One region of the Rheinheimera marina genome, then DNA from elsewhere that is predicted to be linked to it. Evidence: predicted binding sites of a transcription regulator. Region 1 holds the regulator's gene; the other holds the start of a gene.

Region 1 (7,036 bases):
AAAGCATGAGTATTATTTATGTGCTGATCCCTATCGCCATTCTGTTTGTCTGTCTGGGGCTGGCCATTTTTTTCTGGGCCGTTCGTAGTAAGCAGTTCGAAGATTTGAATAAAGAAGGCTACAGCATTTTATTCGACGACAAACCCCAGAAACCCGAATCGCACGATGACTGAATTTGGCTTGCAACTGCTGAGCTTATTCAGCATTGGCCTGCTTGGCAGCGGGCATTGCCTGGTGATGTGCGGAGGCATGGCTGCCGCGCTGCAGCTTGGCATGACCGATCAAAGCCCTTCACAGCGCACCGCATTACAACTCTGGCTAAGTCTAGGCCGCCTGACCACGTACAGCCTGCTTGGTGCGCTGGTGGCCAGCTTTGGCGCCTTGTTGCTGGCAAGCCTGGGGCTTGCGCTGTTCTGGCTCAAACTACTGAGCGGGCTGCTGTTGCTGGCGATGGCGCTGTATCTGACCCGCCTCTGGTTTGGTCTGAATCAACTGGAACGCGCCGGGGCCGTGCTTTGGCGGCAGATACAGCCCGTTGCCAAAAAGCTATTGCCGCTGAACAGTCGCCGCAAAGCACTGGGCTATGGGTTGTGTTGGGGGTTTTTGCCCTGTGGTTTAGTGTACAGCGCCTTAGGCTGGAGCCTGGCCAGTGGCCACGTCTGGCAAGGCGGCACCATGATGTTCGCTTTTGGTATGGGCACCCTGCCGGCCATTCTGCTGTCCGGCTCGGCAGCCGCCGCGTTGATCCGCCTTAAAAGCCAATTATGGGTGCGTGTATTAACAGGCTTGTTATTAGGCATTTACGCCATTTATCTAATTTGGCTTGCTCTGGCGCCACGCATTTTTTAAGCTGGATTAGTTTTTTATTCAGGGTGGAATTCCACAGGAAGGTTTTATGTCGCACTCCAATCTCAATTGCCAGCACTGTGGCTTTAGTCAGCTTTGTTTGCCTTTTACCCTGAGCACTACCGAGCTGGACACGTTGGATGAGATTATTGAGCGCAAAAAGCCGTACCACAAAAGCGATTATCTGTTTGAGTCTGGAAAAAAGCTGACTGCACTCTATGCGGTACGTAGTGGATCCTTTAAAACCTACACCCTGACCGAATCTGGTGAGGAACAAATCACCGGTTTCCATCTGCCAGGCGATGTGATTGGCTTTGACGCCATTGGTGAACAGCAGCACCCAAGCTATGCGCAGGCGCTGGAAACCGCCATGGTCTGCGAAATTCCCTTTTCACAAATTGACCAGCTGATGGACCAGCTACCTAAGTTACGTCAGCAATTGATGCGGCTGATGAGTCAGGACATCAGCGGCGATCAGCAGATGCTGCTCCTGCTCAACCGGAAAAATGCCGAAGAAAAACTGGCAGCGTTTTTAGCTAATCTGGCTAACCGCTTTGGCAACCGCGGTTTCTCGCGTAAAGAGTTCCGGCTCAGCATGACCCGCGGCGAAATTGGCAATTATTTAGGCCTGACCGTTGAAACTATTAGCCGCTTATTGGGTCGATTCCATAAGGATGAGCTGATCCTGGTCGATGGCAAACTCATTACCATTGTCGATCCTGACGCCCTGCAGCAGTTAGCCGGACAGTCAGTGATTGCCCGCTAAATCCGGGCAAAATTGCCCAGACTCTTGATTTAAAACAAGGTCTGGGCGGGACGATCAGCTTATCTTGGCTACACTTAACTCAAGCGAACGCCAAGCAGGAGATCGACCATGACATCATATGCCAACATTCTGGTGGTGCTCGACCCTTCAGTGGTTGAGCAAAAGGCGCTGGGCAGAGCGATCGAACTGGCCAGATTGCAGGACTGCCAACTCACCGCGTTTTTATCTATTTACGATTTTTCCTACGAAATGACCACCATGCTGTCCGGCGAAGAACGCGAGTCCATGCGCCAGGCCGTTATTGCAGACCGTGAACTCTGGATCCGCGAACTGGTGGCAGATTACCAAGCCGCCGGCCTGCGGATTGATATCCAGGTGGTCTGGCACAACAGACCGTTCGAAGCGATAGTACAGGCCGTACTTGAGCAGCAATTCGACCTGGTGATCAAAGGTACCCACGATCATGACGTACTGAAGTCGATGATTTTTACCCCGACCGACTGGCACGTACTACGCAAATGCCCCTGCCCGGTGTTACTGGTCAAAGACCATGACTGGCCTGAACAAGGCAATATCATCGCGGCAGTGAATGCCGGCAGCGAGCAGACGCATCACAGCTCACTGAATCAGCGTATTTTGCAGCAGGCCAACGCATTGGCCACTTTGCTGCACAGTAAAGTACAACTGGTGAATGCCTACCCGGGCACACCGGTCAATATTGCCATCGAAATTCCTGAATTTAACCCGCAGGATTACAACCAGAACATGAAACAACATCACCAGCTGGCCGTACAGAAGCTGGCGGCCGAATTTGGCATTCCGCAGGAGCAGACTCACGTCGCGGAAGGTATGCCGGAAGATGTGTTGCCCCGGCTGGCGTCTGAGCTGGACGCGGAAATGGTGGTGATTGGCACCATTGGACGCACCGGTTTGTCTGCCGCTATTATCGGCAATACCGCAGAACACGTGATTGACCGGCTCGACTGTGACGTGCTCGCGGTTAAACCGGCGAATTTTGTCTGTCCGCTCAGTAAAAACTAACGCTGCCAGATGACGGGACTTGTGGCGCACAGTATAATGTGCGCCTTTTTTCGTCGGGGTTTTAGTCCATGTCACATTCAGTTCAAGCCAAAGCACAATACAATCTGAACAAACTGCACAAACGTCTGCGCCGCCACGTGGGTCAGGCCATCGCAGATTTCGACATGATTGAAGCTGGCGACAAAGTGATGGTGTGTTTGTCAGGCGGCAAAGACAGCTACACCCTGCTGGATATTCTGCTGAATCTGCAGCAGTCTGCACCTATTGATTTCTCTATTGTGGCAGTGAATCTGGACCAGAAACAACCAGGTTTCCCGGCCGATGTATTGCCGGCTTATCTGAGCCAGCTTGGGGTGGACTTTCAGATTGTTACTGAAGACACCTACTCCATCGTCAAAGAAAAGATCCCGGAAGGCAAAACCACCTGCTCGCTCTGTTCACGCCTGCGTCGTGGCATTTTATACCGCACAGCCAAAGAGCTGGGCGCCACGAAAATTGCCTTAGGTCATCACCGCGACGACATGATTGAAACCATGTTCCTGAATATGTTTTACGGCGGCAAAATGAAGTCCATGCCTCCCAAACTGATCAGTGACAATGGCGAGCACATTGTGATCCGCCCGTTGGCCTACTGCAAAGAAAAGGACATCGAAAAGTACTCCGAAGCCAAAGGCTTTCCGATTATTCCATGTAACCTCTGTGGCTCGCAGGACGGCTTGCAACGTCAGGTGGTGAAAGAAATGCTGCAGGATTGGGATAAACGCTTCCCTGGCCGCATTGAAACCATGTTTCAGGCCATGCAAAACATCACCCTGTCCCATATGCTGGATAAAAACCTGTTTGATTTCGCCGCAGTCCGTCGCGGTGCCACCCTAGCAGAGGGTGATCTGGCCTTTGATAAAGTGGATGTGCCAAAAATCCCTGTTGGTTTACTGGACGACGAGGATTATCAGGAGCAACAGCAGAAGGTTCAGATCCAAACAGTGGAACTCAGCTAAAGTCCTTAGCGCTGATTAAATTCGGCAAAGCGCTGCGCCAGCTCAGCGCTTATTTCCTTCTGCCCCGCTCGTTCCAGTAACTGCATCACCACTTCGGCTGTGCATAAAGCGCCCTGCTGCTGATTACGTCTTAGCTGATAAGCTGACGGGCCAGCAGCCAGACTCAGTCGGGGAATACGCTGCAAATAGGGACTTTGCCGCAGCATTTTCTGACTTTCCTGCCAGGTCGCATCCAGCAGTACTAAATGATGCTGCTCCCAGCACAAGGGTGTATCAGCACTCAGACTTGGCACCTGCCCGCTCGCCGGATACAGCAACCAAAGGCGGTTTTTCGCCGCTAGCTCCAGCAACGTCGCGTCAGGCGCTTTGCGTTGCCACAGTATCCTGCTTACCTGCAGTTCACGGCATGAATTTGGGCATTCAAGCACCAGCTGGCCAGTGTTTGTTGCTCTGGCCAGTTCGCGCTCATGTGTGAGCAAATACAGTGGCATCAGGGCCGGACAAGCAAAGGCGTCGCGTACAATGGCGTCTGACTAAACTCTATGATGGCGCCCTCTGGCAAAGCGTGAGTCAGCATCAGCTGGCAGCTTTTCTGTTCACACTGCAGCGCAGCCTGCACCTTGGGGTTGGCAGAGCTCGCCACAACCTCAGCAGCAAAATGAAGCGTCAGTCCCTGCACCTCTGGCAGCCAGTATTTGCTGACACCCGCCAGACTATCCAGCAATTGATCAAACTGGCTGTGCATACGCTGCAGCACTTTCAATTCGGTTTTTTCAGCTATCGGTAACCTGGACCGCAGTTTGAAGTTCAGATCGCACTGTGCTTCGCCAGCGGGCTGGATCAGGCGGATCAGCGCTTTGTTATCATTCAGTACCTGGTCGTAAGGCAGCACCAGCTCGCCATTGGCGGCCTGTGTCAGCGGCGCTTCAGAGATATCAGTGGTGATCAGTGCTTTATCGACTACACAGGGCTCTGTGGTGCCGGCTTTTTGCAGCTCGAAGGCCAGCGTAATATCACTGAACTCGGCCTTTTCGCTTTTTTTCATCCGGGCATAAAAACCGTCGTAGTTAAACAAGGTGTCAGCATGCACCGGCAAGCTACACAAGAGTGCAGTAGCAATCAGTAGAGGTTTCATCTTAGCTCTCAATATGCTGGTCGTTTACCCGCAGCATTTTTTGAATTTCATTGACGTAGGCCTGGCCACGCTCAGAATACTTCAGCAAACCCGCCACCAGATGCTGGCCTTTCACCTCACCTGTGGTGCGCTGTTTAGCCCGTAATTCACGCAGCTCTTCGTATTGATAAAAAGTGTTCAGGTTGTAGAAATAGCTGGTGACCGCGGCCGCGACATGAGGGAACACCGCAACCTCGTGGTATTTTCCGGAACTGCGCTGTGAAGGCACCAGACCACAACCGGCCTTAAAGCACCACTGGCCAAAAAAGTTAAAGGCTTCCAGTGCAAAACGACTGCTGCCCCAGCCGGATTCTTTGGCAGCCTGCACCAGTACCAGCTCGGCCGGAATAACATCCACCCGCTTCAGCAGCTGAGCAAAGCCTGTGGCATCGACTTCCGGATAATCCAGTTTGAACTCGTCATACAAGCTGAACAAAAACGCATACTCTTCAACCGTCAGCTCGCGCTGGCTGAATTGCTGCTCCAGCTCAATGATCTGCCGGCGCAGGTTCAATAGGCGGGCGTTTTCGCGTTCGACAAAAGGCAGCAGATAGCCAAAGAATTTTTTCTTTTTCTTCTCCACTTCTTTCATCGCGGTAAAGTCTGGTACTGCACCGAGTTCAGGCATACTGACAGGATAAGCTAGGCGTTTGAGCAACTTCCGCTGATCGGCTGCGTCCAGCGCATCCAGTTTCGACGGCATTTGCCAGGCTTCCAGCGATACGATGTCCTCTACAGGAGCAGGATTTAAAAATGGATAAGCGGCACAGTACAGCACAAATGCTGCAGCTATGCTTTGCCCAACGCTGCGGATGACCTTATTTGGCATCGCCTCTCCTGTAGAATTCCCCTGCACTGAGTCAGACGAATAACTTGGTTTTACTTCACTGGCGCGTATTTTAACCACTTCAAATGCGTTTTTCGACCATTCTGCGGTGAAAAAGCCCGCTTACAGGTCAGCAACAAACCATAGGTCATTGATTTAAATACAATTAAAAACTGGCAAGTTCTATGCATAGTTACTATTAACGTACAACAATAAGGACAGTCATTATGTTTAAACTCACTTTTATTGCCGCCACAGTGTTATGGGCTGGGGCCAGTTTCGCCGCCGATTCAGTGCAACTGCAAGAGCAACTGGACAGCAAAGATTTGCACCGTGTTGAGCTGGATGTGGCTGTTGGTCAGGTGGATATTCAGGTGGTGGAAGGCACAGATATCAAACTGGATGTCGAACTGGAACCCGATAACAACTGGCTGGGTTTCGGACCCGATTTATCCGATGCCAGGATTGAGATGCGCCAGCAAGGCGACAAAGTGAAAATCCGCATTGAACTGGATGCAGATGACGATGACGTCAAACAAAGCTGGACTATTCAATTGCCGCAGCATTTAGCTCTGGCACTGGATCTGGGCGTCGGCTCTATTGATATTGATGGGATGAAGCAAGATGCCAAAGTCGATGTCGGCGTAGGCGATGTCGATTTTACGCTGGATACCCGCCTCTACCAGAGCATTGAACTGGACGCTGGTGTGGGTGACACAGGCATTAGCGGCGGAGCGGGTCGTTATCAGACCGAACGAGCCATGGTGACCAGTAACAGCAAACTCAGTGGCTCCGGCACCTTCACCCTAAAAGCCAATGTGGGGGTGGGTGATATCAAGGTGAAACATCAGCAGTGAAGCGCAATCTGGCTGCATTCATCGCCACAGTCCCGCCTGGAGCTGTGGTGTGCTGTGAAATCTATCATCTGTTTGAACACAGCGGCATTTATGTCGGGGACGGACAGGTCATTGAGCTCGCAGGCTCAGGCCTGGTCCGGGCCTTGTCGTTACAACGTTTTTTGGACCAGCGCAGTGGCGAAGAACTGCACCTGGCCACAGAGCCGTCCGGTAAAATCATCGGGTCAGCTGCAGCGGCAGAAAGGGCCCTGGTTCAGGTATACAGCTATCAGTCCTACGATTTATTGCGCAATAACTGCCACCGTTTTACCTACGCCTGCGTCAGCGGCCAAAGCCTGCCCGTCACCAGTTTTTTCGATTTAAAACAAGAGTTGATGCGCTATTGGCGTTTTTCTCCGGGCTGGCACCAGTTTCGCCTGGACTAAGCACGACTTTTTTTCCAGAGGGTGATTGCAAAAGACGTCTAGATGTGTGAAAACGTCGATACAACAATGACTTTCTGAGGATAAACGGGTAGTGGTATGAAAA
Region 2 (7,036 bases), on a different contig from region 1:
GCCTGCGCCAGAGCTGGCGCATCATTAATACCATCACCGACCATCGCTACCCGGTAGCCTTGTTGTTGGTAGTGCGCTATCACTGCCGCTTTATCCGCTGGCAACACCTGAGCATGCACTTGATCCAAACCCAGTTGCTGCGCAACCCGCACGGCACTTTGCTGACTGTCGCCCGTTAGCATGGCAACGGCAATACCAGCTTGCTGTAACTGCGTCACAGCAAGCTGGGCTTGCGGTTTAAGCCCGTCACTAAAACACAGCAATGCCAACAACTCTGGACCTTGGTCATGCTGGCGCACCAGCCAGGACACCGAAGCGCCGGCCACCTGCACCTGGTCCAGCGGCAGCTCAAGCCCTAACTGTTGCATCCAGCCCGTGCTACCGAGCAGGTACAGCACGGAATCGATCCGGGCCTGCACTCCCTTACCTGCTACCACGCTGAATTCGCTGGTCTTGTGCAGACTCAGCCCCTGCCCGACAGCGGCATTCACCACAGCTTTGGCCAAGGGGTGCTCACTGTGCTGCTGCACACTGGCGGCCCACTGCAACACCTCAGGCTCATTCCCGCCAAAGACAGTGAACTGGCTTAACTGCGGTTTGCCTTGGGTCAGGGTGCCGGTTTTATCAAACACCACCAGATTAATTTTGCTGGCCTGCTCCAGCGCCACCGCATCTTTGACTAACACCCCCAAGCGGGCGGCACTGCCAGTCCCAGCCATAATGGCAGCCGGCGTCGCCAGGCCCAACGCACAAGGGCAGGCAATCACCAGCACCGCGACCGCATTCAAAATTGCCCTGGTCCAGTCGCCGCTGAAAAGCCCCCAGCCCAGCAGGGTCAGCAGTGCAATCAACACCACCACTGGAACAAACACAGCACTGATTTTGTCGACCAGCGCCTGTACCGGCGCTTTCGCCCCTTGCGCCTGTTCAACCAGCCGGACAATACGCGACAAGGTTGATTCGCTGCCGACACTGCTGGCAGTTAACTCCAGCATGCCATCAAGATTGACCGAGCCCCCTATCACCCTGTCTCCGGAGCTTTTGCTGACAGGCACAGATTCCCCGCTGATCAGAGCTTCATCGACATGGCTCTGTCCTTCTGTCACCAGGCCATCGACTGGTACCTGCTCTCCGGGTAATACCCGCACGATGTTACCGGCTTTAACCAACCTCGCCTCACACATTTGCCACTGCCCCTTCACCAACACACGCGCCTGACTGGGCTGCAGGTTTTCCAGCGCTTTCAGTGCGTCTGTAGTACGGCGTTTGGCTCTTTGTTCGAGAAATTTCCCCAACAGCACGAGCGACAACACAGCACTGCTGCTCTCAAAGTACAGATGCGGCATCCCATGATGTCCGCTGTGGCTCCACCACAGATACAAGGACAGGCCGTAGGCTGCACTGGTACCAATAGCCACCAATAAATCCATATTGCCGGTACCGGCTTTCAGTGCGCCCCACCCGGCTTTGTAAAAACGAGCACCAAAGTAAAACTGAACTGGCGTGGCCAGCAACCATTGCCAAAGCGGCGGCAACATCCAATCACGCCCAAACAACATCCCCACCATCGGCAGCACCAAAGGTAAGGTCAGTGCGGCACTGCCCAGCACAGACCAGAGTGGCTGACGGAACCAGCGAAAACTCTGGACGTCCCGCTGCTTCTGTTGCGGCAAAGTACGAAGCTGATAACCGGCTTTGTCTAACGCCGTTGCCAACTCAGCCTGAGGGATGTTGGCTAAAACTGACAGGTTAAGTTGCTCAGTCGCCAGGTTTACTGTCGCCTGCAGCACCCCGTTTACCGCCAACATCGCTTTTTCAACCCGAGCCACACAGGAAGCGCAGCTCATGCCACTGACCTGATACAACCGCTGTTCAACAACGACCTGATAGCCAGCCTGTTGCACGGCCTTTACCAATACCGGCAAGCCCGTACTACCGCTGACTGAGGCTGTTTCAGTAGCAAGGTTGACCACGGCATCTGTCACGCCTGGCACGGCTTTCAGTGCTTTTTCCACGCGTCCGGCACAGGACATGCAACTCATTCCTGCGATACCAAACTGTACTGTCTGTTGCATAACGCCCTCTTCCCCGGTGAACTGCGAATAGCCGCATGTAATTCAGGCTAAACGTTGCCCTCATGGTAAGGTCAAGCCGAAAGAAAAAAAACGTCATCTGTTGACCTTCCCTCTGTGGCAAGCTCCAAACTGCGCTGAACTTAAGCCAGGGAGACACCAATATGATTGAACTGACTGTGAACAACATGAGCTGTAACCACTGTGTCAGCATGATCACCAAAGCCATTCACCAGCAGCAGAGTGATGCTCAGGTAGAAGTCGATTTAGCAACAAAGATGGTGAGAGTGCAAAGCCTGCTCAGCCGCGACGAGCTACTACAGGTACTGGACGAAGCGGGCTATTCAGCAACACCCCGCAGCGAAACACAGTAACGACGGGGCAGGCAGCTGCTGCCTCTTGTCTTCCATCGAATATCTCCACAAGCAGTACCATGCCAGATCAAATTGCCTGACCGCCATCCAATTCCCGGAATCAGCCCCCTCCCCCATATAGCAAACGAATATTTTTTAGATTTTTTTGGAATATAAAGAAAAATTTTCAATATAAATACAATTGTGATCATTTGTAACCAAAGCCTGAATTTTCGTCGCTAAAACACAGCACAATACCGCAGAACGCTCTAAAAATTTGATAAAAATCGCATTAAAACTAGAAAATCGTAAAAACAATAACATTTACATTAACAATTTATTGACCAATGATTGGCCGGTCACGTCAACAAAAACAACCATTTCAGGTACAGACGTGATGAATTCAACAACTATCCAGAGAGAACCATATGCAACATAAAAAATTTAAACTGAACCAAGTCGCGTTAATCTGCATGTCCGCTGCAGCTCTGTTCAGCTCAGTGCCGGCCACTGCAGCGCCAGAGCAACAACAAGCTGCTGCCGACCAGCAGGAAAGTAATCAACTGGTTACCCGCTTTATCGTCGAATACAAAGACGAATCAGCCAACTCAATTGGCCAGGGCGAAGCCAGCTTGTCCGCGCTGCCAGAGCAGCAAAGAAGCAGCTTTGTCAAAGCCCATATCGCAAGCGATTTATCTGCGCTGGCAGGGACGTCGCTGGAGTTTGTCCGCACCAGCGGCATCAATTCTAAACGCCATATTGTCAAAGCCGATCGTAAGTTAAACGACAAAGAAACCCGGGAAATGCTGAAGAACCTGGCGAAGGATCCGAACGTCTCTCAGGTGGAAGAAGATAAACTGCTGCAGATTGCCGCCACCCCGAACGACACCCAATACACCAGCCAATGGCATTACTATGAATCAACAGGTGGCTTACGCGCTAACACCGCCTGGGACAGCGCCACAGGTTCTGGTGTCGTGGTCGCAGTGCTTGACACAGGTTACCGTCCGCACGCTGATTTGAACGCCAATATCCTGCCGGGTTACGACATGATTTCGGACAGCTTTGTTGGCAATGACGGGAATGGCCGTGATTCCAACGCACAGGATCCGGGCGATTGGATCCTGGCCAATGAATGCGGTGGCACCCATTCAGCGCAAAACTCTTCATGGCACGGTACCCACGTTTCAGGCACCATTGCAGCCGTCACCAACAACAACAGTGGGGTTGCCGGGGTTGCCTATGGCGCTAAAGTGGTTCCAGTGCGTGTGTTAGGTAAATGTGGTGGTTATACCTCGGATATTGCTGACGGTATCGTCTGGGCGGCAGGGGGCACAGTGTCTGGTTTACCAGTGAATGCCAACCCTGCCAAAGTGATTAATATGAGCCTGGGTGGATCTGGCGCCTGTGATTCAACGACTCAGCAGGCAATCAATACAGCGCGTGGTTTAGGGGCTGTTATTGTGATTGCTGCAGGGAACGACAATGGCAATGCCAATAACTTTAACCCTGGTAACTGTGCCGGCGTGGTGAACGTGGCATCCACCAACCGCAGTGGTGGCCGTGCTTATTATTCTAACTACGGCAGCTCTATCGACGTTGCTGCACCTGGCGGCGCGATGAGCTCTTCCAATGATCCGAACGGCATCCTGTCGACCTACAACACAGGCACCAGCACACCAGGCTCCGACAGCTATGGTTACAGTCAGGGCACCTCGATGGCAGCACCTCATGTGGCTGGTGTGGCCGCGTTAATTAAGCAAGTCAAACCTTCGGCAACTCCGGATGAAATTGAGAGCATCCTGAAAACCACAACGCGCTCATTCCCAGCCACTTGCACCAGTTGCGGCACAGGTATTGTTGATGCAGCAGCCGCTGTCGCGGCGGCAGCGGGCACAGGAGGTGGCGGTGGTACCGGCCAAACAGCCACAGTAACGGATATTTCAGTGGCCCGTAATGCCTGGAAACATTACACGCTGGCGGTTCCCGCCGGTATGGCCAGCCTGACTGTCAGTATCTCTGGCGGTACTGGTGACGCCGATCTCTATGTACGCCAAGGTGCGCAGCCAACCACCAGCAGCTATGACTGCCGCCCTTACCTGACAGGCAATAACGAAAGCTGTAACTTTACTAACCCAAGCGCGGCAACTTACTACATCAGTATCCGCGGCTACAGTGCAGCCTCAGGGGTGACGCTGACCACCTCTTATCAGCCTTAATCCGGGTACTCCGGTGGAGCCATCCTGAAAGCCAAGCCGGTCTGATGACCGGCTTTTTTAACAATCTGCAATGGCCTGTAACGCAGAGGGATACGCAAACCGAAAGTCTGCCACCTGCATCGCTTTGCCACTGTCGACCTGGCGACTGTCGAGATTCAGCCCATCCAGTCCGGCAGCCGGGGTCCCCAATGCTGCACATGCCTGCTGATAGAACTCAGCTCTACAGCAAAACTCAGGGCTGGACAAGTTATAGGTCGCTGGCCACAGCTGTTGGTGCAGCACCTGAACAATAAAGCGGCTGATATCCTGGCTATGCACCATATTCACAGCCCCTTGTGAATCTGGCACCACTTTGCCCGCCATAAAACGCCCTGGGTGACGGCCCGGTCCAATCAGACCGGCCAGACGCAAGGTACAGCTTGGCACGCTCTGGCTGACCAGTTGCTCGGCCTGATACAACAAGGCCACCCGGCTGTCAGTTAGTTGCAGTTCGGCTTCTTCATTGACCAGCCCTGTCAGCCCCTGATAAATGCCGGAGCTGCTGATATGAATACAGGCCAGGCTGCCAGCGGTCACCATCAACTGACACAGCCTGGTTAACGACGCCAGATACAGTGCGGGATTTGAACGACTGGCCGGGATCAGGCACAGCACCACAGCCCCGGAAAAACGCTGCAACAGCGCCGGGTTGTTCAGGTCGTCCGCATCAAAGCGAAGTAACAACCCTAACTCCCCAAGCTCAGCGACAGTACGGGAGTCCCGGCTGGTCAACCACAACTCAACCCCAGCCTGCTGTAACGGTTGCACCAGTTGCCGGGCTAACCAGCCAGCGCCTACGACAATCACCTTCATTTGTTTGCTACACCTTTATGCTGACGATTCGTCCGGAAAGGCATCCGGAACCTTGATCTTTATCAAGATCCAATTCTACAGAAATCAGTAAATTAAGCTTAACTAAAACCTGCTGTGCTGATTTTAGTCACTTGCGCTGTCAACCCATCAAGCCGATCGAAGGAGCTCCCGGATGGATGTTGTAGAACTTTCCAGGTTGCAGTTTGCTGCAACCGCGATGTACCACTTTCTGTTTGTCCCGTTAACGCTGGGCATGACCTTTTTACTTGCCATTATGGAGTCGGTCTATGTGATGACAGGTAAAGAAATTTACCGTGACATGACCAAGTTCTGGGGCAAGCTGTTTGCCATTAACTTCGCCTTGGGGGTAACCACAGGCATTGCGATGGAATTCCAGTTTGGTACCAACTGGTCCTATTATTCGCATTATGTCGGCGACATCTTTGGTGCCCCACTGGCCATTGAAGGCCTGATGGCATTTTTCCTTGAATCCACTTTGGTCGGCTTATTTTTCTTTGGCTGGGACCGTTTATCCAAGGTGCAGCACTTAACCGTCACCTGGCTGGTTGCGTTGGGCTCAAACCTGTCCGCACTGTGGATACTGATCGCCAATGGCTGGATGCAGCATCCTGTGGGTGCCGAGTTTAATTACCAGACCATGCGGATGGAAATGACCAGCTTCAGCGAAGTAATTTTCAACCCTGTGGCTCAGGTAAAATTTGTCCACACTGTGTCGGCCGGTTATGTGACTGGCGCCATGTTTGTGCTGGCGATATCTGCCTGGTATTTGCTCAAAGGCCGCGATCTTGCCTTTGCCCGCCGCAGTTTTGCTATTGCCTCCGCCTTCGGCCTGGCCAGCGCCCTGTCTGTTATTGTGCTGGGGGATGAATCCGGTTATGAACTGGGTGATGTGCAGAAAACTAAACTGGCTGCGGTGGAAGCCGAATGGAAAACCCATGAAGCACCGGCCGCCTTTACCGTCTTCGGTCTGCCAAATGAAGACACCCAAACCACTGACTACGCGCTGATAATCCCGGGCGCTTTAGGGTTAATCGCCACCCGTTCACTGGATAAACCTGTCACCGGCATTGCCGAGCTCAAACAGCAGCACCGCGAGCGCATCATCAATGGCCAGCAAGCCTATGGTCTGCTGAAGCAACTGCGGGCCGGGGATGACAGCCCAGCCACCAAAACGGCCTTTGAAGCAGTGAAAAAAGACTTAGGGTACGGCCTGCTGTTAACCGCCTATGCAGAAGACCCGACCCAAGCCACACAAGCTCAAATTGAACAGGCAGTGGAGCAGAGCGTGCCCAAAGTCGCCCCTATGTTCTGGAGCTTCCGAGTCATGGTTGCCAGCGGCTTTATTATGTTGCTGGTGTTTGCCGCAGCCTTCTACCACAGTGCCAAACGCACCATGGACAAGCCGAAATGGTTACTCAAAGCCGCCATTTTATCGCTGCCTTTGCCCTGGATTGCCTGTGAAGCCGGCTGGTTTGTTGCGGAGTATGGTCGTCAGCCCTGGGCTGTCGGTGAAATTCTG

What was found. The regulator FNR, encoded in region 1, switches genes on or off when oxygen is low (the NO sensors DNR and NnrR bind a similar motif). The targets are predictions, from matches to a motif close to TTGATNTANATCAA.
Region 2: the regulator FNR is predicted to act here: its motif matches at 5,549-5,562, upstream of ACFO3I_RS12505 (cytochrome ubiquinol oxidase subunit I).

The regions. Positions count from the first base shown of each region.
Region 1 covers NZ_JBHSGB010000005.1:279,318-286,353, forward strand. Annotated here, with positions in the region: gene ACFO3I_RS05460 (heavy metal translocating P-type ATPase) at 1-9, shown strand, start outside; gene ccoS (cbb3-type cytochrome oxidase assembly protein CcoS) at 6-173, shown strand; gene ACFO3I_RS05470 (sulfite exporter TauE/SafE family protein) at 166-849, shown strand; gene fnr (fumarate/nitrate reduction transcriptional regulator Fnr) at 896-1,612, shown strand; gene uspE (universal stress protein UspE) at 1,721-2,653, shown strand; gene ttcA (tRNA 2-thiocytidine(32) synthetase TtcA) at 2,722-3,651, shown strand; gene ACFO3I_RS05490 (DTW domain-containing protein) at 3,657-4,142, opposite strand; gene ACFO3I_RS05495 (DUF2987 domain-containing protein) at 4,142-4,786, opposite strand; gene ACFO3I_RS05500 (glucosaminidase domain-containing protein) at 4,788-5,654, opposite strand; gene ACFO3I_RS05505 (hypothetical protein) at 5,879-6,508, shown strand; gene ACFO3I_RS05510 (C40 family peptidase) at 6,505-6,933, shown strand; gene ACFO3I_RS05515 (pyridoxal phosphate-dependent aminotransferase) at 7,030-7,036, shown strand, end outside.
Region 2 covers NZ_JBHSGB010000010.1:625,891-632,926, reverse strand. Annotated here, with positions in the region: gene ACFO3I_RS12525 (heavy metal translocating P-type ATPase) at 1-2,075, opposite strand, end outside; gene ACFO3I_RS12520 (heavy-metal-associated domain-containing protein) at 2,237-2,446, shown strand; gene ACFO3I_RS12515 (S8 family peptidase) at 2,854-4,644, shown strand; gene ACFO3I_RS12510 (NAD-dependent epimerase/dehydratase family protein) at 4,702-5,496, opposite strand; gene ACFO3I_RS12505 (cytochrome ubiquinol oxidase subunit I) at 5,669-7,036, shown strand, end outside.